2 regions of the Streptosporangium sp. OZ121 genome follow, and region 1 is predicted to be linked to the other one. Evidence: predicted binding sites of a transcription regulator. Region 1 holds the regulator's gene; the other holds the start of a gene.
The links. The regulator HrcA, encoded in region 1, represses chaperone genes, less so after heat shock. The targets are predictions, from matches to a motif close to TTGGCACTCTCNNNNNGAGAGTGCCAA.

Region 1 (15,758 bases):
CGGGCCGGCCCCGGAGAGCTGCTCGCGGCGGTGGTGCTGGTCAAGGGGGCACCACGAGTCCTGAGCGGGCCATCCTGGGAGCAGCGCGCGGCCGGGGCACTCAGGTCGGGGTTACGGGAGGCGGCCGACGTGTTGCCGCCGGCGCAGCGCGGGTTGTTGCCCGGCCTGGTGGTCGGCGACGTGTCCCGGATGGACGAGCAGGTCAAAGCCGACTTCAAGGCGGCGGGCCTCAGCCATCTTCTCGCGGTCTCCGGCGCGAACCTCGCCGTCGTGGCGGGGGCGGCGGTCGCGCTGGCCAGGGTGGCCGGGCTGCCTCTCGCGGCGCGGGCGGTGCCGGCGATGGCGGCCATGATCGCCTTCGCGGTCGTCGCCCGGCCCTCGCCCAGCGTGCTCAGGGCCCTCCTGATGGGCGGGGTCGCCGCCCTCGCCCTCGGCACGGGCCGCTCGCGCGACGGTGTCGCGGCCCTGTCGGCGACCGTCCTGGGGCTGGTCTTCTTCGTCCCCGACCTCGCCCGCTCTTACGGCTTCGCCCTGTCGGTCTCGGCGACCGCGGGCATCCTGGTCCTCGCCCCGGGCTGGCGCGACCGGCTCTCGGCCCGTATGCCCCGATGGTTCGCCGAGGCGACCGCGGTGGCCGCCGCCGCCCAGGTCGCGGTCACCCCGGTCCTGGTGCTGATGTCGGGACAGCTCGCACCGGTGGCGATCCCGGCCAACCTGCTCGCGGGCCCGGCCGTGGCCCCCGCCACCCTGCTCGGTTTCGCGGTGGCGTTGGTCGCGCCCCTGCACATGGGGCTCGCCCAGCTGCTGGTCCGGCCGGCGGGGCTGGCCACCGGATGGATCATCGAGGTGGCCGAGCACACCGCGGCGCTCCCGCTGGGTGTGATCCCGTGGCCGGGCGGCGTCACCGGGCTGCTCCTGCTGGCCGGTGCCGTGCCACTCGCCGTGCTGGTGCTGCGGCACCGGCGGCCGCGCCTGATCGCCCTGGCGGCCCTCACCGGGCTGGTCCTCGCCGTGACGGTGGCCGCGCCGATCGTGGCACGCTGGCCGCCTCGCGGATGGCTACTGGTGGCCTGCGACGTCGGTCAGGGAGACGCTCTGCTCGTCGCGGCGGGGCCGGGGCGGGCCGTGGTGGTGGACGCGGGGCCGGACCCGGTGCCGGTGGACCGCTGCCTGCGCTCCATGGGGGTCGGGGAGGTGCCGCTGGTCGTTCTCACCCATCCGCACCTCGACCACGTGGGCGGTCTCGACGGTGTCTTTCGCGGGCGCGCCGTGGGAGCGGTGATGGTGACCCCGCACGGTGCCGGAGAGCGCGAGGGGGTGAGGCTGAGCGCCGATCTCGCCCGCCGCCACGTGGTCGAGTGGGCGGCGAGGCCCGGTGCGACCTGGCGGTTCGGGCCCTCGGAGCTCACCGTCATCGGCCCGGTGGCCGAGGCCTCCCCGCCCGGCGCGGGGGAAGGGGCGGCCGTCAACAACGCCAGCGTCGTGGTGCACGTCCGCTGGGCCGCGGGGGCGGCTCTGCTCAGCGGAGACATCGAGACCGAGGCCCAGGCGGAGCTGCTCCGGCGCGGCCTGCCGCCCGCCGAGATCCTCAAGGTTCCGCACCACGGCTCTGGCAGGTACGACCCGGCCTTCCTCGCCGCCTCCGGTGCCCGCGCCGCTCTGATCAGCGTGGGGGCGGACAACGGCTACGGCCACCCCGCCCCGTCGACCCTGGCCGCGCTGCACCGGCTCGGCATGCGCGCCTACCGGACGGACCTGTCGGGAGACCTCGCGGTGGTGGTCCGCGAGGGGGCTCTGGCGGTCGTCGCCCGAGGGCGCGCGGCCCCGTTGGCGGGCGGCTCGTGGCGCCCGGCCCGGATGGACGGGGCCGGTGCGGGTCGAGTCCCGGTCCTGGCCGGGCGGTGCGGGTCAGGCCTCGGTGCTGGCCGGACGGTTCCGGCCGGGCGGTGCGGGCCGGATCCTGCTTCCGGCCGGACGGTTCCGGCCGGATGGCGCGGGCCGGGTCCTGGTTCTGGCCGGCGGCGTGGGCCGGGTGCCGGTTCTGCCCGAGGAGCGCGGGTCAGCTCCCGGTCCTGGCCGGGCGGCGGAACTCGGTGTCCACGTCGGCGGCGTAGACCGACCGGCTGCAGCGCGCGCAACGGTACATGATCGGGCCCTCGTCGAGGGACGTTCCGCAGCGGGGGCAGGCGTGGCGGCGAATAGTGGAGTTTGTCATGGTTCTCACCTCCTGTGTTGTTTCCAGAGTGCCTCGCGGCACCTGCATTCCGATTGCGAACGACTTGCCGGCGGCTCACCCGGCACCGGGACGTGGCATGCTGCTCGTCATGGCGGCAACCGATCCGGCACCCGTGATCCTGATACTCGGCGACGAGGAACTCCTGGCCGACCGCGCGGTGAGCGAGGTGACCTCGGCGGTCAAGGCCGCCGATCCGACCGCCGAGGTGCACGATCTGCCCGGCTCGAAGATGGAGCTCGGAGAGCTCACCCGCATGACGTCACCCTCACTGTTCGGTGACAGGTCCGTGGTGGTCGTCCGCTCGGCCCAGGACCTCGGCAAGGACGTCATCGCCGAGGTCGTCTCCTACGCGGCCCACCCGGCGGACGAGACCGTGCTGGTCCTCGTCCATCCGGGAGGCGTCAAGGGGAAGGCCCTGGTCGACGGGGTCAAGAAGGCCGGAGCCCAGGTGGTCTCCGTCGCCAAGGTGACCAAGCCGGCCGAGCGCCTGGCGTTCGTCAAGGCGGAGCTGAAGCGGGCCGGACGCACCATCGGGGCCGACGCCGCCGCCGCGCTTCTCGACGCCGTGGGCAACGACCTGCGCGAGCTGGCCGCCGCGTGCAGCCAGCTCGCCTTCGACACCCCCGGCAAGACGATCGACGAGGCCGCCGTCGCGCGCTACCACCGGGGCAGGGCCGAGGTCAGCGGGTTCACCGTGGCCGACTCGGCCGTCGAGGGACGGCTGGGAGACGCCCTGGAGCAGCTGCGCTGGGCACTCTCGACCGGTACGGCACCGGTCCTGCTGGTGAGCGCGCTCGCCGGGGGCCTGCGCTCGCTGGCCAAGGTGGGAGGCGCGCCCCGCAACCTCCGGGGCGGCCAGCTCGCCAGCCATCTCGGCATGCCGCCCTGGAAGATCGACCGGGTCCAGCGGCAGCTGAACGGCTGGGGCCCCGAGGGCCTCGCCCGCGCGATCCAGGCCGCCGCCACCGCCGACGCGCAGGTGAAGGGCGGCGGAGCCGACCCCGCGTACGCGCTGGAGCACATGGTCCAGACCGTGGTCGCCAGCCGCACGGGGCGTTAGGCGCTTCGGGGAGAGACGGCCTGAGCCACCCTGAGCCGCAGGGCGGGGCATGAGGCGCACCGGGAAGAGGCGCCTGAAACGCAAGAACGCCGCATCCCCGAAGGGTGCGGCGTTCGCGAAACGTGGAGCTACTTGGCGACCGACAGGGCGGCGGCGCGCTGGGCGATCGCCGACTTGCGGTTGGCGGCCTGGTTCTTGTGAATCACGCCCTTGCTGGCGGCCTTGTCCAGCTGGCGGGAGGCGGCGCGCTGCAGCGCGGCGGCCTCTTCGACGTTACCCTGGTCGGCGGCCTCGCGGAACTTGCGGATGGCCGTCTTCAGGGAAGACTTGACAGCCTTGTTACGCAGCCGGGCCTTCTCGTTCTGCCGGTTGCGCTTGATCTGGGACTTGATGTTCGCCACGAAGAAGCCTCGGTGAATGTCGTTGGATGGGGCGCGCGGGCAGAGAGGGCGCGCCACACGCAGTTGACTAGGCTACCAACTGCCGTGGTCGACACTCAAATCGACAGGCCAGGCAGAAGGATGCCTGATCAGTTTAGCGTGTGACCGTGGTGGCTCGGACCGTAATCCTCACGGCTTGAACCAGAACTTCTCGTACTCCGCCCAGTCCTCCTTGGTGGCGGCGAAGTCGACGTAGAGCGCCAGGCCGAACCGTTCGCGCGGTTTGCCGTACGAGGTCAGTGCCAGCCGGGCGCCCCTGGCCGCCTTCTCGACGCTCTCGGCCTCGTCGGCCCAGGAGACGCCGTGGTCGTGATAGGCAGGGGCGCCGATCAGCACCGTCTTCTCCTCGGGGACGAGCTCCAGCGCCAGCGAGCTCTGCCGCACGACGTAGCCGCCGTAGACGGAGGGGAAGGGGAGGTAGGAGTCGTAGGTCATGATCGCCACCTGGTCGGTGAGCTTCGCCACCTGGCGGAAGTAGTCGGGTGACCAGTACTTGTCGCGGCCGGTGGCGGCGCGCGCGGCCGGGCGGACGAGCGGGAACGGCTCGATCTGCGGGGTCGAGGTGGACAGCAGGCCGTCGCCCACGATCGCGCGGGTCTGTGTGAGCAGGTCGAGGAAGTCGGTGTCGCCGTCGCCGATCGGCTCGAAGTTGTAGTGGACGCCGTCGAAACCGAGCGCCGTGATCGCGCGGGCGCCGTCCAGCACGCGCTGCCTGGAGGCCGCGTCGTCGAGGTCCAGGACGCCGTCGACCTTCTGGCCGAGCCAGGCCGACACCCTGACCTTGGGGAGTTCCTCGCGCCACCACTTCAGGAAGTCGGCCGCCTTCGGATATTTGCCGACAGGTAGTGTCCCGTCGGGGTCGAACGGGCCAGAATGGACGTACACGTCCTTGATCCCGGTCTTTCGCAGCCGGGCGGCGAGGGTGCGCACGTCGTCGGCCGTCTTGCGGCCGTCGACCCACGCGTGGCCCAGCCACAGGGCGTCGTGGCCGGTCGTCTTCGCCCATGGGGCGGGTGTCCCGGTAAACTGCAGGGTGAGGGTGGCCACGGCCACCCCTGGAAGCGCGAGGAGCAGGGCCGCCACCATAGCGAGGAACCGCAGGCCGCGCCGTGCTCTGGTCCGGGCAATCACCCGGACATGTCACCATGGAAGACGGCTGGCATGCCAGCCGTATGATCGTCATCAATCTGTTGAAACGGACCCCGGTGCGCATTCAGCCTGGCCAGACCGACCCCGCTGTGCTCCGCAACTTCTGCATCATCGCGCATATCGACCATGGCAAGTCGACGCTCGCCGACCGCATGCTGCAGATCACCGGAGTGGTCGACGACCGTTCCATGCGCGCCCAGTATCTCGACCGGATGGATATCGAGCGCGAGCGCGGCATCACGATCAAGTCGCAGGCGGTCAGGCTGCCGTGGAAGGTCGGCGACACCGACTACGTCCTCAACATGATCGACACCCCCGGGCACGTCGACTTCACCTACGAGGTCTCCCGGTCGCTCCAGGCGTGTGAGGGCGCGATCCTGCTGGTCGACGCCGCGCAGGGCATCGAGGCGCAGACCCTGGCCAACCTCTACCTGGCCATGAACAACGACATGACGATCATCCCGGTGCTCAACAAGATCGACCTGCCCGCCGCCCAGCCGGAGAAGTACGCCGCGGAGATCGCCCACCTCATCGGCTGCGAGCCGGAGGACGTGCTGAAGGTCTCCGGCAAGACCGGCATCGGTGTCCGCGAGCTGCTGGACCACGTGGTGGCGAACGTCCCGGCCCCGGTCGGCGACGCCGACGCGCCCGCCCGCGCGCTGATCTTCGACTCGGTGTACGACACCTACCGCGGCGTGATCACGTACGTCCGGGTGATGGACGGTCACCTGGGCAAGCGCGAGCGCATCCTGATGATGTCCACCACCGCGGCCCACGAGACGCTGGAGATCGGCGTCATCTCGCCCGAGCCGAAGATCGCCGACAAGGGGCTCGGCGTCGGCGAGGTGGGCTATCTGATCACCGGCGTGAAGGACGTCCGCCAGTCGCGGGTCGGCGACACGGTGACCTCCGTGACGCGTCCGGCCCTCAAGGCGCTCAGCGGCTACGAGCACCCCAAGCCCATGGTCTTCTCCGGCCTGTATCCGATCGACGGTGACGACTACCCCGACCTTCGCGAGGCCCTGGACAAGCTCCAGCTCAACGACGCCGCCCTGGACTACGAGCCGGAGACCTCCGCGGCCCTGGGCTTCGGATTCCGCTGCGGCTTCCTCGGCCTGCTCCACATGGAGATCGTCCGCGAGCGGCTGGAGCGCGAGTTCAACCTCTCGCTCATCTCCACCGCGCCCAACGTGGTCTACCGAGTGATCATGGAGGACGGCAAGGAGGTCGTCGTCACCAACCCCTCGGAGTTCCCCACCGGCAAGGTGGAGAAGGTCTTCGAGCCGATGGTCAAGACGACCGTGCTCGTCCCCTCGGAGTTCATCGGCGCCATCATGGAGCTCTGCCAGAACCGCCGGGGCAACCTGCAGGGCATGGACTACCTGTCCGAGGACCGCGTCGAGATCCGCTACACCATGCCGCTCGGTGAGATCATCTTCGACTTCTTCGACCAGCTCAAGTCCCGTACGCGCGGCTACGCCTCGCTGGACTACGAGCCCTCGGGCGAGCAGGAGTCGGACCTGGTGAAGGTCGACATCCTGCTCCAGGGCGAGGCGGTGGACGCCTTCAGCGCCATCGTCCACCGGGAGAAGTCGTACGCCTACGGGGTCGAGATGGCCAAGAAGCTGCGCGAGCTCATTCCCAGGCAGCAGTTCGAGGTGCCGATCCAGGCGGCCATCGGTGCCCGGGTCATCGCCCGGGAGAACATCCGCGCCATCCGCAAGGACGTCCTCGCCAAGTGCTACGGCGGCGACATCTCCCGCAAGCGCAAGCTGCTGGAGAAGCAGAAGGAGGGCAAGAAGCGGATGAAGATGGTCGGCCGCGTCGAGGTTCCCCAGGAGGCGTTCGTCGCCGCGCTGTCCACCGAGTCCTCCACGGACAAGGCCAAGAAGTAGGCGCTTCCCCCAGGCACCCCGGGCCCGTCCCGCGACCGGCTCGGTCCACCCCGCACCGCCCCCGCACCGGCTCGGCCAGATGTGAAGGGCGCCCGGGGGGAGGAGACCGGGGAGGAAGAACGTGCGGGCGAGGCCGCTGATGACCCAGATCCTGCGGCCTCGCCCGGTATGAGGGGGTCGCTCAGCGCAGGACGCTGTAGAGCGCCGAGGTGAGCGACGCCTTGGTGTCGTCCTGGTCGATGGACCACATCATCGAGCCGCCGAGGCCCTTCAGGCGGATGTAGGCCGCCTTCTGGAGCAGCGAGGCCGGGTCGTCGTAGGACCAGAACTCGTTGCCGTCGTAGAGCCACACGGATCCGGTCAGCAGGTCGCGGTAGCGCTTGCCCGGCTTGTTCACGAGGATCTTGTAGTCCTCGCTTCCGGCGGCGAAGGTGCCGGGAGCGGGGCCGGTGGCGGTGCCGTACAGGCCGTTCCTCCCGCCGGTGACGCCGGTCCAGCCCTGGCCGTACGCCGGTACGCCCACCACGATCTTCTTGGCGGGTGCGCCGCGCGTCAGGTAGTCGCGGACGGTCTGGTCCACGCTGTACTTCACCGGGTGGGGGTCGCGCCGGTCGTTGAACAGGTTGCCGTTGTGGCCGGTGACGGTCTCCCACGAGCCGTGCAGGTCATAGCCCTGAACGGTGGCGAAGGTGAGCTGCCTGAAGACGTCGCGGACCTCGAAGCCGGCGTCGATCTTCGCGGCGGCGGCGGGCAGGAAGGCGGTCAGCTCGGTGCGCCGGTCGAACTCGTTCATCTGGCGGCGGAGTTCGGTGACGAACAGGGTGAAGTTCCGCTTGTCCTCGGGACGGATGATGTTGCCGTCGGCCCCGGAGGAGCCGGGCCACTCCCAGTCGAGGTCGATGCCGTCGAACACGCCCGCACCGGTGCCTGCCGCGGTGCCGGGCAGGTTGCCCTTGAGCCACAGGTCGATGCAGGAGGAGGCGAGCTTGGCGCGGCCCTCGGGGGTCAGCACCGCGTCGGAGAAGTACTTCGAACCGGTCCAGCCGCCGAGGGAGATCAGCGCCTTGAGGCCGGGGTGCTTGGCCTTGAGCTTCTTCAGCTGGTTCAGGTTGCCGTTGAGCGCCTGGCCCTCGGCGTCGGCGACGCCGTCCACGCTCTGCTCGGCGGGCACCGGGCGCTGCCAGTCGGCCCACGGGTCGGGGGAGTAGCAGTCGCCCCCGGCGTTGACGAAGCCGAAGGCGTAGTTGATGTGGGTCAGCTTGGCGGCGGCGCCGCTGGTCTCCATGTCCTTGACGTGGTAGTTGCGGCCGTAGACGCCCCACTGGATGAAGTAGGCGACCCGCTTGTAGCGGTCACCGTGCTCCCGGGGGGTCTGGGCCTGGGCCGTGGCCGGCACGGCCACGGCCGCGAGACCCGCGGCGAGGGCTGCCGCGAGCACTTTACGGAGGAGTCTCTGCACGGGCTTCTCCACTGCTTGAAATAAGTAACTTATAGGAAACTTTCCTTTAAGTTTTCCCGGATCGTAGACCTGCGGGATCTGGCCGTCAACGGCCAACGGCGTTTTGACCGGTGGACGGCGGGATGCTTCGGCTAACTTGGGAAGGCATGGAGCAGCAGGCGTTCTGCAACCGATGTGGCACCCCTGTGCGCGGGCTGTCGCGATGCCCCGGGTGCGGGGCGCCGACGGGGGGTCGGCCTCCGCTGGATCAGTCCTCACCGGCCCGGTTTCCACCGGCTCAGCCCTCGCGGGACGTCCCCGCGGGCGAGACCCGGGTCCCGCCGGAGGAGTGGCGGCAGGATCCCGCCGACTGGCAGCAGCATCTCCCCCCGGACGAGCGTCCCCCCCAGCGGGACGAGCGGCCCCGGCAACCCCCGGCGGGGGACCGGGCTCCGGCACCGCCGCCGGACCGAGGCCGGGACCGGCCGCCACGCGGGGATCGCAAGGTCTGGCCACTGGTCGCGACGGTCACGGTCCTCGCGATGTCGCTGGCCACCGCGGGGTCCTTCTGGCTCACCCCGCGAGGCGGCGAGACGTCCGTGGCGGGCGGCATCCGGACGGCGACGACCGGCGACCGGGCGGAGGCCGAGGCCGGGACACCCCCGGCGGGGCGCGCTCCCCAGGGGCCCCATGACGCCGAGACCCAGGCCAGGGTCCTCGACGCCCTGCTCGCCGACAGCGGCGGCTCCAGATCGGGCCTCGGCTCGGCCCTCGACCAGCTGCGCTCCTGCGAGGGCACCGCCACCGGGCTCGCCACGCTCCAGCGGATCACCGCGGCCCGCCGCGAGCAGGTGGTCCAGGTCGACGCGCTGGACACCGGCGAGCTCGACGGAGGCGACGCGGTCAAGGCGCGCCTCACCAGGGCCCTGACCGCCTCGTTCAACGCCGACGAGGCGTTCCTCGCCTGGGCGACCCGCCAGGAGGCCGGGTGCGGCCGCGCCTGGAGCGGCGACGACGACTACCGGCGCGGTCTCGCCTTCTCCGGCGAGGCGACCACCGCCAAACGGGGCTTTTTGAAGCTGTGGAACCCCCTCGCCCGGCGGTACGGCCTGCCGGTGCGGGACGAGCACGAGATCTGACGCTCGGGGGTGGCGCTTCGGCGTCCCTGAGCACCGGATCCTCGGCGTACCGGGCATCGCGGAGGAGGCGGCAGACTTGGGGCGTGCCATCCACACTTCCCGACGGGGACCCCGCGCCCGCCTCGGGCGAGCTCCCGGAGAGCGCGCTCGCCGGGCTCGGCGAGCGCCCCTTCGGCTTCTACGTCCACGTCCCCTTCTGCGTGACCCGGTGTGGTTACTGCGACTTCAACACCTACACGGCGTCCGAGCTCGGTCCCGGCGCGTCGCAGAAGGACTACGCGGACACCGCCGTCGACGAGGTACGACGGGCGCGGGCCAACCTCGGCGCCGCGCACCTCCCCGTCGAGACCGTGTTCTTCGGCGGGGGAACCCCCACCCTGCTCCCCGCCGGAGACCTCGTACGGATCCTGCGGGCGATCGAGGAGGAGTTCGGGCTCGCCCCCGGCGCCGAGGTGAGCACCGAGGCCAACCCCGAGTCGGTGGACCCCGCCTACCTGGCGGAGTTGCGCGCGGGCGGGTTCAACCGGATGAGCTTCGGGATGCAGAGCGCCCGCGAGCACGTGCTCGCGGTGCTGGACCGCCGCCACACCCCCGGCCGCCCCGCGCGGGCCGTACGGGAGGCGAGGGAGGCGGGGTTCGACCACGTCAACCTCGACCTGATCTACAGCACGCCCGGGGAGAGCGACGACGACTGGCGCGCCTCGCTGGCCGCGGCGATCGAGGCGGGCCCCGACCACGTCTCCGCGTACTCGCTGATCGTCGAGGACGGGACGAGGCTGGCCGCCAGGATCAGGCGCGGCGAGCTCCCGATGCCCGACGACGACGTGGCCGCCGACCGCTACCTGATCGCCGACGCCATGCTGGCCGAGGCGGGGTTCGAGTGGTACGAGGTGTCCAACTGGGCGACCTCGGAGGCCGGGCGCTGCCGGCACAACCTTCTCTACTGGACCGGCGGCGACTGGTGGGGCGTCGGCCCCGGGGCGCACAGCCACATCGGCGGCACCCGCTGGTGGAACGTCAAGCACCCCGCCGCCTACGCCCAGCGCCTGGCCGCGGGCACCTCGCCCGCGCACGCGCGCGAGGTGCTGGGCCCCCGGGACCGGGCGGTGGAACGGCTGATGCTGGAGCTGCGGCTCGCTCGGGGCTTCCCGCTCGAGGAGCTGGAACGCCCCCCGGTGGTCGCCCGCGCGCTGGCCGACGGGCTGCTGGAGGTGGAGCCGTTCAAGGCGGGCCGCGCGGTGCTCACCCTGCGCGGCCGCCTGCTGGCCGACGCCCTGGTCCGCGACCTCACCTGAGGCTCCACCCCGGGCCCGGACAGGTCAGCTGACGAAGCGGATGTTCATCGGATAGCGGTACCTCTCTCCCCGGTTGGCCGCCACCGCGGCGACGATCGCCATGACGATCGACGCGACCCAGAGGAAGAACATCAGCACGAAACCGATGAGCACGAACGCCAGGATCCAGGAGACGAAGTAGACGATCAGCACCGTGAGCTGGAAGTTGAGCGCCTCGGCGGCCTGGTCGCGCACGTAGGGCGACTCGTTCTTCTTCGCCAGGTAGAGCACCAGAGGGCCGACGAAGGAGGTCAGCAGCCCCAGCAGGTGGGCGAGCACCGACATGGTGGTGTCGTCGCTGCCGGGCCGCGGGCCGTACGTGCCCGGCGGGGCCTGGTAGCCGTATCCCTGTGCCGCGCCGTACGCGCCGTACTGGGAGTATCCGGGCTGGTAGCCGCCCGCGTCGTACGGGGAGGCGGGCGGCGGGTAGCCCCCGTAGCCCCCGTAGCCCTGGTCCGGCTGCCCGTATCCCTGACTCGGTGGCCCGTAGCCCTGCCCGGGCCGGCCGTAGCCCTGATCGGGTTGCCCGTACCCCTGGTCAGGCACGCCGTAGCCCTGGCCGGGGGGCGGGGCACCCTGGCCAGGCCACGTGTGGCCGGGCGGGGGATCGCCGATGCGCCGCGTCCGGTCGTCGCCCTGCGGGTCCTCGGGGTTCTCGCTCATGTCCCCTCCTGATGGGTTGACGGCCCTGACGGGTCAGACGGCCTGGCCGTCCTCGCCGGGAACCGTCACGAAGTCGATCAGCTCCTCGACGGGGCCGAGGAGCTCGGGCTCTAGATCGGCATATGTCGTGACCGATCCGAGAATGTGGCGCCATGCGGCGCCGGGCTCCACGTTCCAGCCCAGCGCGGCGATGACGCCCTCCTTCCAGGGCACGCCGCGCGGCACCGACGGCCAGGAAGGGATCTTGAGCACGTGCGGCCTGACCGCCTGCCAGACGTCCACGAACGGATGCCCGACGATCAGCACGTGCGGTGAGGAGACCTGCGCGGCGATCCGGCTCTCCTTGGAGCCGGGGACCAGGTGGTCGACGAGCACGCCCAGCCGCCGCCCCGGCCCCGGGCCGAACTCCTCGACGATCGAGGGCAGGTGGTCGACCCCCTCCAGGTACTCCACGACCACGCCCTCGACCCGAAGGTCGTGCCCCCAGACCTTCTCCACGAGCGCGGCGTCGTGCACGCCCTCCACGTAGATCCGGCTCTCCTTGGCGACCTGGGCCCGCAGGCCCTCCACCGCGATGGAACCCGACGCGCTCCGCCGGGGACCGCGCGGTGCCGCGGCGGGCCGTACGAGCGTCACCACCTTGCCCTCCAGGAGGAACGCGGCCGGCTCCAGCGGGAACACCCGCCGGCGCCCGAAGCGGTCCTCCAGGGTGACGGCCTCCTTGTCGCAGGCCACCACGGCGCCGCAGAAGCCGCCGTCGGCGTCCTCGACGACCAGGTCGAGCTCCGCGGGCACCCGGGGGATGGTCCCCCTGCGCGGGCGCCGCCAGTCTCCCGCCAGAACGTCACGCTCGTACATCACCGACCGCCCACCCTCTCTCGCCGGGGATCAGGTGGGACGCTAGCAAACACCACCGTCACCCGCCGTAGGGTCCCGGCTGTCCCCACTGCCCCACCGGCACCGCGGCGGCCCGGCGCTTGCGGGCGTTGCTCCGCTTCACCAGTACGACGATCGTCACGACGATGGCGAGCAGGATCCCGACGCCGGGGATCACGAACAGGGCGACCACCCCGCCCACCAGCGAGTCGGCGGCGAGCTCCTTGCCCACGCCGAACCTGGTGCCCTCGGCGGGATCGGCGGAGCACTGGACCTGGTAGTCGCCCGCCTGGTCCACGCCGACCCGCAGGCCCATCTCCCAGGTGACGCCGTCGGATCCCGCGACGGTCTGCTGGATGTCGGGCTTCTGCAGCCTGGGGGTGCCCGTGCCGCCCTTCAGCGTGCACTCGAACTGGGTGGGACCGCCCGTGGCGACGTAGATCGCCGGCTTGTCCGCCGGGTCGATCGTGACCGTCTTGGCCTCGCCGGGGGCGAAGGTCTGCGTCGGGGCCGCGTCGGTGACCGCGCCGACGAGGCCGCCGGCGAAGCCGCCGATGCCGACGATGATGCTGACCAGGGCGAGCAGCCAGACCCCGACGATCCACCCGATGCCGGGCTTGATCTTCCCGGTGGGGGGCGGAGGTCCCTGCGGGGCGCCGTAACCGGGAGGCGCGTAACCGTACGAGGGGGGCTGCTGGCCGTACTGCTGCTGGCCATACGGCTGCTGGGGGCCGCCGTAACCGGGGCTGCGGGAGGCGTCGCCCGGATAAGAACCGAAATCGTTGGACATGACCGAATTCTGATGGGTGCCGCTTGGATCGCGATAGCAGTTGACTTGACAACGGCTTGCCGTCATCATCCGCAGCTCTTGCTTATCGCGCCTTCCGCACCGGGGCCGTACACTTGGCACTCGGGAACACAGAGTGCCAAACCTCGTGTTTCCCTCTGAACGCAGGCAGGGAGGTGACCACGTTGGTCGACGACCGCAAGCTCGCCGTGCTCCGCGCCATCGTCGAGGACTACGTGTCCACCAACGAGCCGGTGGGTTCGAAAGCCCTCGCGGACCGGCACAACCTGGGGGTGTCCCCGGCGACGATCCGCAACGACATGGCGGTGCTGGAGGAGCAGGGCTACATCGCCCAGCCCCACACCAGCGCCGGCCGGGTGCCCACCGACAAGGGCTACCGGCTCTTCGTCGACCGCCTCTCGCAGGTGAAACCCCTGTCGAGCGCGGAACGCAAGGCCATCGAGAGCTTCCTCGCGGGCGCGGTGGACATCGACGACGTCGTCATGCGGACGGTACGGCTGCTGGCCCAGCTCACCCGGCAGGTCGCCGTGGTGCAGTACCCGACGCTGACCCACTCGACGGTCAGGCACGTCGAGCTGGTGCCGCTGAGCGAGCGCCGGCTGATGTTCGTGCTCATCACCAACACCGGCAGGGTCGAGCAGCGCGTGGTCGAGCTGCCCGACGTCGTCGACGAGCAGCGCGTGGCCCATCTGCGTGCGATGCTCAACGCCTCCCTCGACGGGTGCGGGCTCACCAGCGTCCCCGACAAGGTCGCCGACCTGCCGGAGCGGCTGCCCGCGGAAGACCGGCCGCTCGCTGCCACTATCCTGTCAGTGCTGCTGGAGTCCCTGGTGGACCGGCACGATGAGAAGATCGTTTTTGCCGGAGCCGCCAACCTCGCGGGAGCCGACTTCACCGTCGGGCTCCGCGACGTGCTGGAGGCTCTGGAAGAGCAGGTCGTGCTCATGCGACTGCTCGGTGAGACCTCCGACCTTTCGGCGCTGACCGTGCGGATCGGCTCGGAGAACCCCTACACCGGACTCCAGGGCACGTCCATCGTCGCCGCCGGATACGGTTCTGGGGACAAGCAACTGGCCCGGCTCGGTGTGCTGGGCCCGACGCGAATGGACTACCCGGTCACGATGGGCGCGGTGCGCGCGGTGGCACGCTACGTCAGCCAGATCCTGGCTGCATCATAAGAGGTCAACGAAAAGTGGCTAAGAGCGACTACTACGGCACCCTCGGGGTGCGCCGTGACGCCAGTGCGGAAGAGATCAAGAAGGCGTACCGGCGCCTGGCGCGCGAGCTGCATCCCGACGTCAACCCCGACCCCGAGACCCAGGAACGCTTCAAGGAGATCACGCAGGCCTACGAGGTCCTGTCCGACTCCAGCAAGCGGCAGATGTACGACATGGGTGCCGACCCGTTCGCCTCGGGCGGCGGCGCGGGGGCCGGGGGCTTCGGTGCCGGCTTCCCGTTCAGCGACATCATGGACGCCTTCTTCGGCGCGGCCGGTGGCGGCGGTGGCCGGGGTCCCCGCTCCCGTGCCCGGCGCGGGCGCAACGCCACCATCCGGGTCGAGCTCGACCTGCGCGAGTCGGGCTTCGGCACGACCCGCGAGCTGGTCGTCGACACCGCCGTGGTCTGCGAGGTCTGCACGGGCTCCGGCGCGGCGGCCGGCACCCACCCCGACACCTGTGACATGTGTCACGGCCGGGGTGAGGTCTCCCAGGTCACCCGGTCCTTCCTCGGCCAGGTCATGACCTCCCGCCCCTGCCCCCAGTGCGGCGGCTTCGGGTCGATCATCCGCAACCCCTGCCAGGAGTGCTCGGGCGACGGCCGGGTCCGCACCCGGCGGACCATCAAGGTCCGCATCCCGGCCGGGGTCGAGGACGGCACCCACATCCAGCTCGCCGGCGAGGGCGAGATCGGCCCGGGGGGAGGCCCGCCCGGCGACCTGTTCCTGGAGATCGTCGAGCGTCCCCACGAGATCTTCGAGAGGCGCGGCGACGACCTGCACTGCACCGTGCAGATCCCGATGACCGCGGCCGCGCTCGGCACCATCCTGACCATGGAGACGCTCGACGGCGCCGAGGAGCTCGACATCCGTCCCGGCACGCAGTCGGGGCAGACGATCCCGCTCTACGGGCGGGGCGTGCAGCGCCTGAACGAGACGGGCCGCGGCGACCTGCTGATCCACGTGAACGTGGAGACCCCCTCCCGCCTCGACGCCGAGCAGGAGGAGCTGCTGAAGGAGCTCGCCAGGCTCCGCGGCGAGGAGCGCCCGCCGGGCAAGTTCGCCCCAGGGCAGCAGAGCTTCTTCTCCCGCCTGCGGGACGCCTTCAATGGCCGCTGACCCGGCCCGAGCCCGGTCGCGTCGAGGCCTGGCCCGCGTGCGGCCGGGGCGTCCCGCCCCGGCCGTCCCAGGGGCGTGTCACCCGCGCCGGGCCGGCTCCGGGGCGTGGCGCCCCGGCCCGTCCTGCTCCGACGGCCCATGACCGTCCCGGTCTTCCTGGCCGACCCCGCCGACCTGGCCAGGCCGGCGTTCGTCTTCGGCGGTCCCGAGGGGCGCCACGCGGCGGCCGTACGGCGGCTGCGGGCGGGGGAGCGGCTCGACCTGACCGACGGGGCGGGCTCCGTCGCCGAGTGCGTGGTGACCGAGGCGGGCAGGGACTCGCTCCGGGTCGAGGTGCTGCGCCGCCACGACGTGCCCGTGCCGTCACCGCGCCTGGTCGTGGTCC
Region 2 (15,758 bases), on a different contig from region 1:
GTGCCCGCCCAGCGGTCCGCGGAGCAGGCCCAGGCCCAGGCCCAGGCCCAGGCAGAGGCACAGGCAGAGGCACAGGCACAGGCACAGGCCACGAAGGTCTCGCCGGTGTCCGTTCTGCGTCCTCCCCGGCAGGCTCGGACCGTACCGGCGCCGTCATCGTGCCGGGTGCGCGGCCGTCGTCGCCCGCCGCTCCCATCCAGGGCCGTTCTGACCAGGCCGCCCCGGCCCGATGCCGGGCGTCATCGCGCGCCCCACCCAACCCGGCCACTTCGGTCCCGGGGCATCGGGCACCACCTTGGGCGAACAACCGCCCGCATCCCGTGCCGCGCGGTGCTCACTCCAGCTCCGTACCGGCCGTCCGGCCCGTACGGTCCACCCCTCCATGTCCTTTCCCGCTTCACAAGGCGGGCCCGTCCACCGCTACCAACGACCGGACGGGCCCTTGATGGGATGGAGGTCCAATCAATGGACGATGGTGAATCCGGCACACCCGAACAGGCCATCCCCGGCTGGCGGCTGATTCTCAGTGACGCCGGGCGGCTGTGGGCCAGTCGGGAGGAGCCCTTCTCAGCGGTCGCGTTCGACGCCGGGGCCGAACGGACCGTCGACGCCGACACCCTCGATGCCCTGCGGGCCGAGACCGACCGGCAGGAAACCATCGCTGGGGAGGCCGTCGCCGGGGAGGCTCAGGAGGAGCGGGCCGCGGGGCGGGTGATCTCGTGATCCGCCGCGTTCCGATCAGGCGGGCCTCCGCTCGCGGGCGCCACCGCGACGGCCTGGCCGCCGCCGCCGTACCCCACTACGCCTGGGACCACGAGGCCCGCGCCGAGGCCGCATTGCTGCAGATCACCTGGCCGGGGTGGGCCGTGCTGTATGGCACCGGCAGCCGTCTCTTCCACGCCATCGCCACCTGGCCTACCCCGGAACCGCTGCTGCTCTGCGACCGGACCGTCGAGGGCCTGAAAACCCAGATGCGCGAGGCCGAGATGACCGCGATCACTCGGCGTTGGGCGTTCACCGGGACCGATCGTCCCTGAGCCGGGGGGGTACGGCGGCCAGAGCTTCCCGGCTCGGGTCGCCGTGCCCTCCACCGGTCGTCGTGAGATTCATCCCCCGCGAGGGCCGATCGTGATGGAGAGCCGCCCGCCGGCCTGGGCGGAGGCCAGCTCGGTCGCCTGGGCTGACGTGGTGGCGAGCACGACGAGCGCGCCCCGCTCCGACTCCCCGCCCGGGGTGGCCAGGACCATGACGTCCTCGGCCGCGATGGTCGCCGGAGCATCGCCGTCCCATGTCGAGGTGGCGGCGAGCACGTCCACCACGTCACCCGGGGAGAGCAGGCGCGCGGTCTCGGGATCGGCGACGCGTACCGGGGTGGCGACCGTCCCCTCGCCGTGGGCGGCCAGCAGGCCGGGGCCGAGCAGGCGGACGTCGGTCAGCGGCTCCCCGCGCCGCGCCGGACCCGTCAGGATCCTTCCCGCGTACGGCGTGCCGGGCCTCAGGGCGCCGTCGGGGACCGTACCGGGTCTCAGCGGGGCCGGTGTCAGGTCGGCCGGCTCCAGCACGCCTCCGGGAAGATCCCTGGCGGCGGTCAGGACGGTCACCGAGGCGGTGTCCGGGCGCAGCGCCAGCACGGCGCATCCCATCGCGAGGGCGGCGACGGCGGTGGCGATGAGACGGTGACGGCGGTCGAGGAAGCGGCGCAGAGCGCGCATGGCTGACTCCAAGGGTGGGAGTCGGGCGGCGCGGTGCCCGTGATGGGTGGGACATTCCCGCCGAGTGGTGGCGTGGTGCCCGTGGCGGGTGGGATGCCCCGCCGAGTGGCGGGGCGGTGTCCGGGGTGGGTGGGATGCCCCGCCGATCGGCGGGGCGGGGTGGATCGAGGGTTCTCGACGGATCCGGGTGGCGTGGCCGGGGGAGCGGGATTCAGCCCTTTTCGGTTTTCGCCGGGTGACTCACCTGGCGGTGATGCCGGGGCCGCCGGCCGCAGGATCAGCCGGGGAGGTCGAAGGGGAGCTTGAGGCCGTCCAGGGCGTTCTGGCAGGGGCAGGTGCGCTCTTCGGGGAGGGCGGCGACGATGTCGCCGATGAGGGAGCGCATGCGGCCGACGTTGGTGGCGAAGAAGGCGAGGACCTCGTCGTGGGTGACCCCCTCGCCCGCCTCGACCCCGGCGTCGTGGTCGGTGACGAGGGAGACCGAGGTGTAGCAGAGGGCGAGCTCGCGGGCGAGGACGGCCTCGGGGGAGGCGGTCATGCCGATGATCGACCAGCCGTTGCCGCTGAACCAGCGGGACTCGGCGCGGGTCGAGAAGCGCGGGCCCTCGATGACCACGAGGGCGCCGCCGTCGGTCACCTCCCAGTCGGCGGAACGCGCGGTGGAGACGGCCGCCGCGCGGCCCGAGGGGCAGTAGGGGTCGGCGAAGGCGACGTGGACGACGCCGTCCGCGTCGTAGTAGGTCTGCACCCGGCCCGAGGTGCGGTCGACGATCTGGTCGGGGACGACCAGGGCGCCGGGGCCGATCTCGGCGCGCAGGGAGCCGACCGCGCTGGGGGCGAGGACCTGGCGGACGCCGAGGGAACGCAGTGCCCACAGGTTCGCCCGGTAGGGGATCCGGTGCGGGGGGAAGCGGTGGTCGCGGCCGTGGCGGGGCAAAAAGGCGACCGAGCGCGACCCGATCCGGCCGACGGTGACGACGTCGCTGGGAGGGCCGTACGGCGTGGTGATCTCGACTTCTGTGGCGTCGTCGAGCAGGGAGTAGAAGCCCGAGCCGCCGATGACTCCGATGTCCGCGCGAGTGACCATGGAGCCGAGGTTAGCGCCACGGGCCGGTCCCTGAGGAGCCAGGGTGACGGCCTGTGGATAACCGCTTCCCCGGGTAGTCGCCCGATCGCTTTCGGTGAAAACGGTGGGACGTCGATCGGAGGTCACGCGTGCTGTGCTGAACCGACCGCGGGCCGTCCGGTGATGACCGGCGGCGGGCGGAGGGGCCGGGGCTCGTCGCCCCCGCTTCGGCCGGTGGAGGAGCGGGTGGGAAGCCATGGCCGGGGGCGGCCGGTCGGACGGCCGCCCGGGGGAGGGGGTGGTGGGTTCGAGGGGACGGGGACGGGGACGCGGCTCAGGAGGCCGCGGCGGCCGTGCTGCTCGCGGTCTTCGTCGACGTGGAGTCCGACGAGGACGAGGAGCTCGACGACTTCGACGAGGACGAGTCGGACGAGCTCGACGAGTCGGACGACTTCGAACCGGAGGAGTCCGACGAACTCGACGAGCTCGACGAACCGTTCGCGGACGTCACCGTGCTCGACGACGAGGACCGGCTGTCGGTCCGGTAGAAGCCCGAGCCCTTGAAGACGATGCCGACCGCGGAGAACACCTTGCGCAGGTCGCCCGCGCAGCTCGGGCACTCGGTGAGAGCGTCGTCGGAGAACTTCTGGACGATTTCGAACTGGTTGTTACAGGCTGTGCAGGCGTACTGGTAGGTGGGCACGCGCTCCTCCTCGTAATGATCCGCGCCGATTGGCACTCTAGTGGCGCGACTGCTAATGGTACGCAGCCGACAAGCTTAAACGCGAGTCGGAGTCCTCGCATTCCGTAGCTGAATCCCGGTCAGGTGCCGCGTTCGCCGAACCAGCCCGCGAGCTTGCCCTTGCGGCTGATCGCGCGCATCCGGCGTTCGACCGTGTCGCGGCAGGCGGCCGTGGTCACCACCAGCAACTGATCGTCGGTCCTGATCCTCGTGGAGTCGGTGGGGACGAACGTCCGGCCGTCTCTGACGATCAACGTCACCTGGGCGTCCGTGGGCAGCCGCAGCTCGAAGATCTCCACACCGTGCAGCTTGGACGTCGGCGGCACCCTGACCTGGAGCAGGTCGGCGTTGAGCTCCTCCAGCGGCGCCGACTCGACCTCCAGGTCGCGGGCCTCGTCAGGGGTGGACAGCTTGAGGAGCTTCGCGACGAACGGCAGCGTCGGCCCCTGCAACAGGGTGTAGACGATGACGATCACGAAGACCTCGTTGAACACGAACTTGGCGGTGCCGTCCGGAACGGAGGTGGCGGCCCAGGGAATGGTTGCGAGCACGATGGGCACCGCGCCGCGCAGCCCGGCCCACGACAGGAAGGCCTGCTCCCGCCAGCCCAGCCGGTCGATGCGCATCAGCCGGACCAGCAGCGAGGAAACCATGATCGACAAAGGGCGGGCCACCGCGACCAGGATCAGCCCGGCCACCAGGCCGGGCACGATCGCGGCAGGCATCTCCGACGGGCTGGCCAGCATGCCGAGCATGACGAACAGGCCGATCTGCGCCAGCCAGGCCACGCCCTCGGCGAAACCCCGCGAGGACGCGCGGTGCGGCATCCGGGAGTTGCCCATGACCAGTGCCGCGAGATAGATCGCGAGGAAGCCGCTGCCGTGCAGCAGCGTGGCTCCCGCGTAGGCGACGAACGCGAGCGCGAGCACCGCGATGGGGTACAGGCCGGAGACGGGCAGCGCGATGCGGCGCAGCGCGTACGCGCCGAGCGGGGCGACCGCCAGGCCGACGGCCGCGCCCACCACGAGTTCCAGGAGCACCTCGAACAGCGCCATCCCCAGGCTGGGCGAGGTGGCGGCACTCAGCAGCATGACGGCGATCACCGTGGGCGCGTCGTTGAGGCCCGACTCGGCCTCCAGGATGCCGGCGAGGCGCGAGGGCAGGGGCAGGCGGCGCAGTACGGAGAAGACGGCGGCCGCGTCGGTGGAGGCGAGGATCGCGCCGAGCAGGAGCGCGGTCCGCCAGTCCATGCCGAGGATGAGGTGCACCGGGATCGCGACGGCCGCGATGCTCACCCCCACGCCGACGGTGGCGAGTACCAGGGCGGTGGGAATGGCGCCCTTGACGTGGCTCCAGGTGGTGGTCAGGCCGCCCTCGGCCAGGATGATCGCCAGTGCGATCAGGCCTATTTCCTGCGCGAGTTGGGGGTTCTCGAACTGCAACCCGATCCCGGACTCGCCGACGAGCAACCCGAAGCCCAGGAAGATCAGGAGGCTGGGCAGTCCGCTCCGATGGGCGACACGTACTGCGACGATGGCCGCGATGACGATTCCGGCACCGAGAAGCAGCCAGACGTCCAGTCCCATCTGGTCCCCCCTCTGACTCCGGGGACCATTGTGTCGCATTCGAGAGGGGCGCCACGCACGAGCGGCGCGTACTCCCTGTCACGATTCCGACGCCTTCAGCCCCGCGTCCAGCGGCGTTTCCGCCGGTCGGTCACACCTGTGCTCCTCGGTCGGTCACGCCCCGTTCCGCCGGTCGGTCACACCTGCGCGGCGGTGGTCTTGAAAATTCCCTCGGGGGTCGCCGCGTAGCGGACCGCGAGGTCGTGGGGCTCGGTGGGCACGTCGTCGAGCAGCTCGCCCTCGTGGAGCAGTGCCACCGTCGGCACGTTCGGGCCGACCCTGGCCAGCGCCCGGTCGTAGGAGCCGCCGCCGCGGCCCAGCCGTACCCCGGTGGACCTGTCCACCGCGAGCGCGGGCACGATCACCAGGGCCGCGGTCCTGACGGCGTCGACGCCGCGCCGGGTGTCGACCGGTTCCATGATCCCGAAGCGGCCGGGGGCGAGGGTGTCGGGGCCGTCGTACACCGCCCAGTCGAGATCGTCGTCGTCGCGGAGCACCGGCAGGATCACGGTCGCGCCGTGTTTCCACAGGGCGAAGACCAGCCCGTGGGTCGCCGGTTCGGTCCCGATCGACCAGTAGCACGCGACCAGCCCGGCCATCTGGACCCAGGGCCGGTCCAGCAGGGATTCCCTGATCTGGACGGAGGCCGCGTGCCGCTTCTCGCCGGGGATCGAGGCGCGTGCGGCCTCGATCGTGGCACGCAGCGTCAGCTTGTCCACAGGTCCCTCCATTAAGGTTTCGGTTATGGCCGACTTCGAAGCTGTGACGAAAGCAGTCGTTCCCGCGGCGGGTATGGGCACCCGTTTTCTTCCGGCGACCAAGGCGACCCCCAAGGAGATGTTGCCCATCGTCGACAAGCCCGCGATCCAGTATGTCGTCGAGGAGGCCGTCTCCGCCGGGCTGCTCGACGTTCTCATGGTCACCGGGAAGAACAAGCGTTCCATCGAGGATCACTTCGACCGGGCCCACGAGCTTGAGGAGATCCTGGAGGCCAAGGGCGACGACGAGCGCCTCTCCCAGGTGCGGGAGCCCGCCGACCTGGCCACCCTGCACTACGTACGGCAGGGCACGCCGCGCGGCCTCGGCCACGCCGTCCTGTGCGCCAAGCAGCACGTGGGCGACCATCCCTTCGCCTGCCTGCTCGGCGACGACCTCATCGACCACCGCGACGAGCTCCTCAAGCGCATGATCGAGGTACGCGGCACGCACGGCGGCAGCGTCATCGCGCTGATGGAGGTCCCCCAGGAGCAGGTCTCCCTGTACGGCTGCGCCGCCATCGAACCCACCGGTGAGGACGACGTGGTCAGGGTGACCGACCTGGTGGAGAAGCCCCCCGCCGACGAGGCCCCGTCCAACTGGGCCATCATCGGCCGGTACGTGATCGACCCGGCCGTCTTCGAGGTCCTGGAGAACACCCCGCCGGGGCGCGGCAACGAGATCCAGCTCACCGACGCGCTCCGTACCCTCGCCGGGCGTGGCGCCGACCAGGGCGGCCCGGTGCACGGCGTGCTGTTCAGGGGGCGTCGCTACGACACCGGCGACAAGCTCGAATACCTGCGCACGGTGGTGCGGTTCGCCGCCGAGCGTCCCGACCTGGCGCCCGATTTCATGCCCTGGCTCAAGGAGTTCCTGGCCTCGCGATGAGCTCCCTGAAATCGGTCGACGATCACCTCTCCGACATCCTCCGCACCGTGCGGGTGCTCGCCCCGCTGGAGCTGGAGCTGGAACGGGCGCTGGGCACCACGCTGGCCGAGGAGGTCACGGCCCCGGTCTCGCTGCCGCCCTTCGACAACTCGGCGATGGACGGCTACGCCGTGCGGGCCGAGGACGTCGCGGACGCCCCGGTGACGCTCCCGGTGATCGACGACATCGCGGCCGGAGACGGCCGGTTGCAGGCCATCGGTCCCGGTATGGCGATGCGGATCATGACCGGGGCCCCGCTGCCCGCCGGGGCCGACGCGGTGGTCCCGGTCGAGTGGACCGACGGCGGCACCGCGCAGGTCGCGATCGGCCGCCCGGCGGGGAAGGGCCACGCCATCCGCAGGTCCGGGGAGGACGTGCGGGCGGGCGACGTCGTCCTGCCCGTGGGCACCCCGATCGGCCCCGCGCAGCTCGGGGTGCTGGCGGGTGTCGGCCGCCGCAGGGTTCTCGTACGGCCACGCCCGCGGGTGGTCGTGATCTCCACCGGAGCCGAGCTGGTCGAGCCCGGCCTGCCGTTGGGACCCGGCCAGATCTGGGAGTCCAACAGCTTCGCCCTGATCGCCGGTGTCCGCGAGGCGGGTGGCGAGGGCTACCGGGCGGGGATCGTCGGCGACGACGCCGCGGGGTTCCTCGACCAGCTCGACGCGCAGCTGCTGCGGGCCGACCTCGTGATCACCAGCGGCGGTGTCTCGATGGGCGCGTACGAGCCCGTCAAGGAGGCTCTCGGCCCGCTCGGCACGGTCCGCTTCGAGCGGGTCGCCATGCAGCCGGGCATGCCCCAGGGGTTCGGCGTGGTCGGCGAGGACCAGGTGCCGATCTTCGCGTTGCCCGGCAACCCGGTCTCATCGTTCGTGTCGTTCGTCCTGTTCGTCCGGCCGGCGCTGCGCAGGATGCAGGGCCTGCCCGAGGAGCCCACGCCGACCGTGCGGGCGGTCACCACCGGCCCGATCCGCTCGCCAGAGGGCAAGCGCTCCTACCTGCGCGGCGTGCTCGGCCCCGGCGGTACGGTCGGCCCGGTGCGCGGGCAGGGTTCCCACCAGCTCGCCGCCCTGGCCGCGGCCAACGCCCTGATCGTGGTGCCCGAGGACGTCACCGAGCTTCCCGAGGGTACGGACGTGGAGGTCATCCCCCTGTGAACCCTGTGAACGATCGGGACCGGAGCGAAGCGGCCGGACTCACCCACCTCGACGAGACCGGCGCGGCGCGCATGGTGGACGTCTCGGCCAAGGACGTCTCCCTCCGTACGGCGACAGCCACCGGCCGGGTGCTGCTGTCCGCCGAGGCCGTGGCGCTGCTGCGGTCGGGGGAGGTCCCCAAGGGCGACGCGATCGGCACCGCGCGGATCGCCGGGATCATGGGCGCCAAGCGGACCCCCGACCTGATCCCGCTCTGCCACCCCATCGCGCTGCACGGGGTCAAGGTCGAGCTGGTCGTGGTCGACGACGGCGTGGAGATCACGGCACGGGTCAGGACCGCCGACCGTACCGGCGTCGAGATGGAGGCGCTGACCGCGGTCTCGGTCGCCGCGCTCGCCCTGATCGACATGGTCAAGGCGGTCGACCCGGCGGCCGTGATCACCGATGTCCGCGTCGAGGAGAAGACCGGCGGCAAGACGGGGATCTGGACCCGCCCCTGACATCCCGCTCCGGGATATCCCGCCTCGAGCCATCCCGCTCCGGGATATCCCGCCTCGTGACACCCCAGGACGGGATGTCACGAGGCGGAGGGAACATCCCGTCACGAAGGACGCCTGATCTTCGGGAGACCGGATCCCCGATAGGCCGGGTCCTCAGCAGGCCGGGTCCTCGAAGACCGGGCCCCCGGGAGACTGGGAGGATGAGCCCATGAGAGCTCTGGTGATCACCGCGTCCAACCGGGCCGCGGCGGGGACGTACGAGGACACCTCGGGGAGGCTGCTGGCCGATCTGCTGGCGGCGGCCGGGTGCGACGTGGACGGCCCGGAGGTGGTCCCCGACGGCGAGCCGGTCGAGGCGGCGCTGCGGTCCGGGGTCGCCGAGGGGTACGACGTGATCGTCACCACCGGCGGCACCGGCCTGACCCCGGCGGACCTCACCCCGGAGATGACCCGGCGGGTGATCGACAGGGAGGTTCCCGGCATCGCCGAGGCCATCCGCCAGGTGAACCGGGACAAAGTACCCACCTCCATCCTGTCCCGTGGGCTCGCCGGGCAAGCGGGCAGCACGTTGATCGTCAATCTGCCGGGTTCCTCGGGAGGGGTGCGCGACGGCATGGGCGTGCTGTCTCCCGTGCTCAGGCATGCCGTGGACCAGATCCGGGGCGGAGATCACCCCCGCTGATCCGCCTCCCCCGCTCCCATGGCACGGCGGGCCTTCTTCGGGAGATGATGAGGGCGTGGATCGACTTCGTGGCTGGCCGGTGACCCTTGCGGAAGGCCCGGTAGGACTTCGGCCGCTGCGGCTGCGGGACGTGCGCGTCTGGCGGGAATCGCGGCTGCGCAACGCGAACTGGCTCCGTCCCTGGGAGCCGAGCAATCCCGAGACCCCTCTCTTCAAGACCGGTCTCGGTCCTTACATCTCCATGGCCGGAACCCTGCGCAGGGAGGCCAGGCAGGGTCTCGCGCTGCCGTGGGTCGTCACCTACGAGGGCGCCTTCGCCGGGCAGCTCACCGTGGGCGCCATCGTCTGGGGCTCCGCCAGGTCGGCCCAGATCGGCTACTGGGTGGACGGGGCGCTGGCCGGTCGCGGGATCACCCCCACCGCGGTCGCCATGGCCGTCGACCACTGCTTCTTCACCACCGGGCTGCACCGCGTCGAGGCCAATATCCGCCCAGAGAACCATGCGAGCCGCAGAGTGGTTGAAAAGCTCGGTTTCAGGGAAGAAGGGATCAGACGTCGGCACCTGCACATCGACGGTGCCTGGCGCGACCACATCTGTTACGCACTCACGGTCGAAGACGCCCCGAGGGGGTTGCTCGTACGGTGGCGGCGAGCCCGTGAGGCGGCCGCCCACGGTGGCACTCCGCACGAAGAGGTTTGAAGATCTCGCGACACACCGCATCGAATGCTCGTCAAATAGTGACACGCGGTCTTACGGTGCGTGACATGAGCAGATTGAGGACGCCGGGAGACCATGCGCGTCTTCATGCTGCCCGGAGGTGGCCGTGAGCAGCGGTGTCGTTCTCTACCTGGCCATCGTCGTCATGTGGCTGTGCGTGCTCGTGCCCATGTGGCTGCATCGCGACCGGAACACCCTGGCCGAGACCCACAAGGACATCGAGCCGTACGCCTACGACGAGCGGGCGGTCGACGAGGACTCGGCCGAGACCCTCACCGAGCCCCTGCCCGTCTCCTCCCCCGACCTGCCCGAGCCCTCGCTCTCCCCGGAGGGGGAGGTTCCGTCGCCCGGTGCCGAGGAAGCCTCGCCGGGTGCCCAGGCAGCGTCCGAGACCGGGAGTGAGGCCCAGCCCGCCCGGCCCCCGGCCGGGAAGCCCGCACCCGGCAGGACCGCCGCCGGCAGGGCCGCGTCCGAGCGCCGCCGCGCGGAACTCCGCCGCCGGGGCAAGCAGGTGGCCAAGCGCAGGCGTCTGACGCTCTGGTGCGTGCTGCTCCTGCTCGCCTCCGTGGTGACGGCGGCCGTCCAGGTCATCCCCTGGTGGGGTGTGGCGCCCTCAGTGGTGCTCCTGGGCGCCTACATGGCCGTTCTCAGGGTCACGGTCCAGATCGACGCCGAGCGGCGCGCAGCCATCGTCCAGGCCCGCGCGGAACGTGCCAAGCGCGCCCGCCGCCGTGCCGCCCTACTGGAGGCCCAGCGCCCCGTGGCCGAGATCATCGACCTGGCCGCGCACCGCGACGAGATCTTCGACCAGTACGCGGAGACGCCCCGCCGCGCGGTCGGCGACTGACCCGCGCTCCGGATGGCGCGAGCGCCCCCGGAAGTTTGCTAATCTAGTCCACGTCTTGGGGATGTAGCGCAGTCCGGTAGCGCACTTCGTTCGCATCGAAGGGGTCAGGGGTTCGAATCCCCTCATCTCCACAAGACGAAAGGCCCGATTCCAGATCATGGAACCGGGCCTTTTCGCTGTTCAGAGGCCATGAGGTCGCTTCGTTCTCCGAGGGGCGTACGGCCTCCGAAGGACCTTCGCGGACCGGGATCAGCGAAAAGTCGGCGACCGCCGTGCGAGCCCTGTTGGTGTCAGGAGGAGAACAGCCTCCAGTGCCCCTCGGACACGACGTCGACGGTGCCCTCGGTCACTCTGATGGCGGTCTCGTCGTCGATCGCATACGCCGGACCTGGGATTCCGGCCGCCCATCTTTCCGCGTGGGCCATGGTGTTCTCCGGCAGGAGCTCGTGATCCAGGTGCGGGAAGATCGAGAAGTCGACGACGCCCAGTGTGTTGTCGCTCCCGGCGGGCGGTTCCCAACCGACGAAGTCCTCTCCGATACGGGGGGTCATCACCATGCTTCCGGCGCTCAGTCCCACCCAGACCGTCTTGCGTAGCGACGGCAGGAGATCCGCCAGCCCCGACTGTCGCATCCAGTGGCACAGGTACAGGGCGTCGCCGCCATTCACCAGCAGGACGTCTGTCTCTCGGACCCACGGGATCCAGCGTTCTTCGTCGATGCTGGGCAGCGCGGTGAGTTCCAGCACTCCCAAGGACTTCCAACCCAGCTCGCACATGGGGGTGGAGGACCGACCGCTGATGAAACGCCATGCCCCACCGGGACTGCCCTGGGGGTGCCCGTAGCTGGCGGTGGGGATACAGAGGGCGTTGGAGTCGGCGATTGGTTTGCCCAGTAAGTCGACCAGCGCGCTGTGGATGCTCGGGTTCTTGACGCCGCCGGAAGTGAGAAGAAGCTTCACGCTTGCCTCCTGTACGGAGCGGTCATGACGCTCTCGTCGAGAGTCGGGAGATCGGTGCATACGAGCGCTGATCATGGCGTACAAGACCGACAAATTCGTGCCGGGCGCGGGAAACGCGGCTTCTCGTAGCCATGGTCACCCCAGGGTGGGCGGCTGGTCGGAGTCAGCGAAAAGTCAGCGGACCCGCTGACATGGGAGCGCAGCGGGGATCAACGGACGTCATCGTCACGGCACCTGACGGCACCGGATGGCATCCGATGACCGGAAGCGGTATGCCCCACCGGGGTTCGCATCGAAGGGGTCAGGGGTTCGAATCCCCTCATCTCCACCAGGTCAGAGGCCACTTCCGAGAGATCGGGAGTGGCCTCTTGCGTTGCCGGGTGACTAACTGAGTGACTACGGTTCTGATCGTTTCTTCAGAGCAATTGTCAAACCCTGTGTATCGATGAGTGGGGTCGGACTTCCCAGGTCGGCCGTTGGATCTGATCGTTGTACACGATGATGTCGGCGTGATCGGCCGGGCGGGCTGTGGCGAAATAGAGCTGTTGGGAGGGGATATAGCGGTTGCGCCAGGACCGTTCGATTTCGGCGGTGTCGGCGGTGTCGGCGGTGGATCCGGCCAGCGCTGTGCCTCGGTCCCGGGCACGATCTACCGTCTGCTCGAATGGGACGGACACGAAGATGCGCAGGTCCCACCGGTCGATGAGTTCTGGGCGCAGGAGGAAGACGCCGTCGAAGAGCAGTACGGCGTCTGCGGGGGCGGTCGTGACCGGCGGGGACGATGGGGTGTCGGTGTCTCTGTCGTAGACCGTGTGTTGGAACCTTCGGTCTCCGCTTGGGCCCAGCGGATCGAGCAGGAACCGGCACAGCGCGGTGTGGTCGTGGGCGTCGAAGTAGCAGCCTTCGGCCGAGTACTGGCCGCGTCGGTAGCGCTGTGCACGGGGGAAGAGGAAGTCGTCGATGGTCGCGCGGATGACGTCGCGGTCCTGTGCGCGCAGGACGACGGCGAGCTCGTCGGCCAGCGTGGTCTTGCCGGCGGCGGGCGGCCCGTCGATGGCGACCCGCAGCGGGTGCGCGGTCGTGACGGATCTGATCGCCTCGGCCAGCCGACTGATGAGCTCGCCGCGGGTGCCTTGGTCCATTGCTGCCTCTCTCACCGTCGGCGCGTCGGCCATGCGTGAGACCTACAGACGATCACCGGGAAGGTACACCCCTCCCGGCCGATCCACAGGTCTCAATCATTACTCAGCAACTGAACCAGAGTGGCTGGTCCGTATCGCGCAGGGAGCCGCCTGAAATCTGGGTGGAGTCGGCCAGATGGCCTTCCGCCCTCGTTACGGTGGAGCAGTTCAAAGGGGCGCACATGAGCAGCGACCTGCGCGAGCAGGTCGTGGCCGCGGGGCTGCCGATGGACAACATGGCGTACATAAGCGTCCTGCCGTGAGCCTGTCAGCTCTAAGGCGTCGGTCATATCCGACAGTGAGCCTTTTTCATCGTGACGGTGCTGGTCACGGGAGGCGCAGGAACCGGGGTCGAGGCCGAGATGAAGCTCCCGGTAAGGACAGCAGTCGACCAAGATCCGATGCCCGAACCGGGAGCCTTGTTGTTGTCTTACCGTGCCGCGATTCCGCTGTCAGGTGATGGTGCACTGACTGGAAGTGGGAAGAGGCGGCGAGGTATTCGTCATGGGCATGCCGATGTCGAACCCGAAGTTCGCGTACTTGTTCGGCAGGATGACGCCGTTCCACGACGCAGGTCTCCACACGTTCGTCGAGAACCTCTTCACATTCCAGTACAGGTGAACGACCGCGCCCGCCGAGAAGGGAAAGTCGATGACCGCCTCCCAGGTGGTCGACGGCGCCGTGCCGGTGTTGGTCAGCTGCGCATCGACCTGCCACCTGTACTGCCCGCCGACGGTCGCCCGGTAGTTGGCTTTGAACGTCAGCGTGCAGGTGGTGGCGGCGTCAGCGGGGGTCACGACGGTGAACGCGCCGAGTAGGGCGGCCACCAGCCACATGGTCAGGCGCCGTCGCCGGCGGACATGTCGTTCTGTCATTTGCCACTCCTGTCAGGAAGTGCGCGCGATGAAAGCAGCGCGCATAGGCGATGGTCGAACGATACGGTCGGCGTCGAACACCGTCAACGGCGCCGAAAGTTTCAGCTATTCAATAGCAGCCATATTCATGTCTCACAGACCTGTGAAACAAAATAGCTCAATGAGCTATTTTCATCCTGCGCCCCGCAGGTCAGAGGAATGTATCTCCGCTGCCGACTTCCTCACCTGTGCCCAAGGATTCCGGCGGAGCATCACCACACTTCGGATGTGAGCCGCATCGACGCTGGTCAGAGTTCGCTGCGAAAGAGGTTGAAAAGGGCTCAGTGGTCGCCGGGCAGGTATGCTCGAGGGTTGCCCTGATTGTGCGTGACGGGCCAGGATCGCTCGCGTGAGCGTCTTTTGTGAGTACTACCGGGCTGCGGATCGTGCGGCGGCGACCGTTCAACCGGACCGTTCCCGTGTGATCGACGATCCTGAGTACGGAGTCGCCGGGTTCGACGCCGTGGAGACCAAATGGATCGACCCTCAGGTGATCCTGGGCCAGCTCGTGGCGTTCATCGGCGATGTCGACTTCTCCTTCGGCCTGGTCGATGCGGTGCCCCTGTACCCCTCGTATCCCGATCCGGCCCCGCAGACCGACGAGGAGTGGGATGCCCTGCCTGAGGACTCCCCCTACCTGGGTGGGGCGGCCATCTACGAGTTGTCGATGAACGCGCGCGACATCCTCGCCGGAGCGGACGACTCATCACTGCCCGCGGTGGCGGAACGCTGGACGAAGATCGAGGAGTTCTCTTCCTACTCCTCGGACGACAGGGAATACCTGCTGTCCCTGGTCAAGGATCTTGTCGGGCTGGCTCGCCGCGCGAAGGAGCACGACCAACTGCTCTACTGCTGGATGTTCGTCTGACCGAGGTGGTCACCGAAAGAGTCCGGCCTCAATGGAGACCTCTGCCTCTGCGAGAGGGATGACCACGTCCTCACCCTGAGCGTGTCGATACGGCGAGACCACGCAGTCGTCCACAGCGAGAGATCAAAGCACAGCCGAGCTCATTCTGTTAGGCGCTCTCAGCGGGAAGCGATCTTCCTGGGCGCGGGAAGCGATCTTCGCAACCTCCCTCGCGCCCCAGATCGAGCCGCTGGAGGTCGTCGAGCGGCTCGTCGATGCGGCGCAGCCACGCCCACAGCGGCGAACGCGCCTCGCGCCGCCTCGAGACCGGGTCGGCGACGAACGGCAGCGGCCGCCCGCCCAGCGCCTGCTGCACGAGGTACGGATCGACGTAGAGGATCCGGTAGCCGAAGCCCTCGTCCGTGCCCGGCCTGCCGTCGTGCACCTCGTCGGGATGCAGGACGTGCCAGTCACCGGGCAGGCAGTGGCGCGGCTCACCCCGGTAGCGGAACGTCTGCACGCCCGCCAGGGTTACCCCGATCGCGTAGGTGTCGTGCCGGTGCGGCGCGAACCCCGCACCGACCGGCGATGCCTCAAGATGCTCGATCCCCGCGGCGCCGGAGCCGAACCGCAGCCGATGCCCGCCCGCTCCCGCGGCCAGATGGCCCCGGAGCCCGTCGAGGCCGCCCGCCCGGCCGCCGTCGTCGTCACGACACCGCCCCGTCATCGGCCCAGGTTAACCCCCCGGCCGCCCCCGGCGCCCGGCAGGCGGGCGCCAGTGCGGTGACCGGAGACGGTTGCCGGTCCCGCGTGTAGCCGCCGGCATCGACTGGATGTCTCTTGCGGGTCCGGCCGATGCGAGAAGGCGCGGTGGCGGAACCGGTCAGGGTACGACGACCGACGGACGCCGGAGGGCAGAGACCGCAGCGGATCGTGCGCCGGGGCGGCACCGGCTCGGTGCGCCCCCGGCGGGCGATGACCGCGCCGGCTTCCGCCGGGGGCGACACCGTACCGATTCGTTCAGCCAGGCCGTGGCTCGGCGGGAGGCTGCGAGCGGGTGGCTACTTGGTGATGAAGGGCACGAGGACGGCGTTGACCTCCTCGGCGTGGGTCCAGAGCATGCCGTGC

Region 2: the regulator HrcA is predicted to act here: its motif matches at 3,511-3,537, upstream of ACTOQ1_RS36170 (FmdB family zinc ribbon protein).

What each region holds. Positions count from the first base shown of each region.
Region 1 is NZ_JBPXMC010000013.1:74,981-90,738, reverse strand. Features, by position in the region: gene ACTOQ1_RS23270 (ComEC/Rec2 family competence protein) at 1-2,148, shown strand, start outside; gene holA (DNA polymerase III subunit delta) at 2,325-3,296, shown strand; gene rpsT (30S ribosomal protein S20) at 3,425-3,697, opposite strand; gene ACTOQ1_RS23255 (hypothetical protein) at 3,866-4,867, opposite strand; gene lepA (translation elongation factor 4) at 4,909-6,780, shown strand; gene ACTOQ1_RS23245 (glycoside hydrolase family 18 protein) at 6,962-8,239, opposite strand; gene ACTOQ1_RS23240 (hypothetical protein) at 8,761-9,357, shown strand; gene hemW (radical SAM family heme chaperone HemW) at 9,441-10,652, shown strand; gene ACTOQ1_RS23230 (DUF4870 domain-containing protein) at 10,677-11,354, opposite strand; gene ACTOQ1_RS23225 (DUF3097 domain-containing protein) at 11,388-12,212, opposite strand; gene ACTOQ1_RS23220 (hypothetical protein) at 12,271-13,020, opposite strand; gene hrcA (heat-inducible transcriptional repressor HrcA) at 13,203-14,216, shown strand; gene dnaJ (molecular chaperone DnaJ) at 14,231-15,373, shown strand; gene ACTOQ1_RS23205 (16S rRNA (uracil(1498)-N(3))-methyltransferase) at 15,512-15,758, shown strand, end outside.
Region 2 is NZ_JBPXMC010000032.1:6,740-22,497, forward strand. Features, by position in the region: gene ACTOQ1_RS36150 (hypothetical protein) at 466-723, shown strand; gene ACTOQ1_RS36155 (hypothetical protein) at 720-1,037, shown strand; gene ACTOQ1_RS36160 (RcpC/CpaB family pilus assembly protein) at 1,107-1,712, opposite strand; gene ACTOQ1_RS36165 (S-methyl-5'-thioadenosine phosphorylase) at 1,990-2,799, opposite strand; gene ACTOQ1_RS36170 (FmdB family zinc ribbon protein) at 3,113-3,481, opposite strand; gene ACTOQ1_RS36175 (potassium/proton antiporter) at 3,601-5,106, opposite strand; gene ACTOQ1_RS36180 (5-formyltetrahydrofolate cyclo-ligase) at 5,283-5,864, opposite strand; gene galU (UTP--glucose-1-phosphate uridylyltransferase GalU) at 5,890-6,789, shown strand; gene glp (molybdotransferase-like divisome protein Glp) at 6,795-7,982, shown strand; gene moaC (cyclic pyranopterin monophosphate synthase MoaC) at 7,988-8,482, shown strand; gene ACTOQ1_RS36200 (MogA/MoaB family molybdenum cofactor biosynthesis protein) at 8,691-9,164, shown strand; gene ACTOQ1_RS36205 (GNAT family N-acetyltransferase) at 9,220-9,864, shown strand; gene sepX (divisome protein SepX/GlpR) at 9,989-10,729, shown strand; tRNA gene ACTOQ1_RS36215 (tRNA-Ala) at 10,787-10,860, shown strand; gene ACTOQ1_RS36220 (Type 1 glutamine amidotransferase-like domain-containing protein) at 11,020-11,688, opposite strand; gene ACTOQ1_RS36225 (cytidylate kinase family protein) at 12,117-12,863, opposite strand; gene ACTOQ1_RS36230 (cellulose binding domain-containing protein) at 13,322-13,744, opposite strand; gene ACTOQ1_RS36235 (hypothetical protein) at 14,205-14,651, shown strand; gene ACTOQ1_RS36240 (AraC family ligand binding domain-containing protein) at 14,800-15,357, opposite strand; gene ACTOQ1_RS36245 (alpha/beta fold hydrolase) at 15,692-15,758, opposite strand, start outside.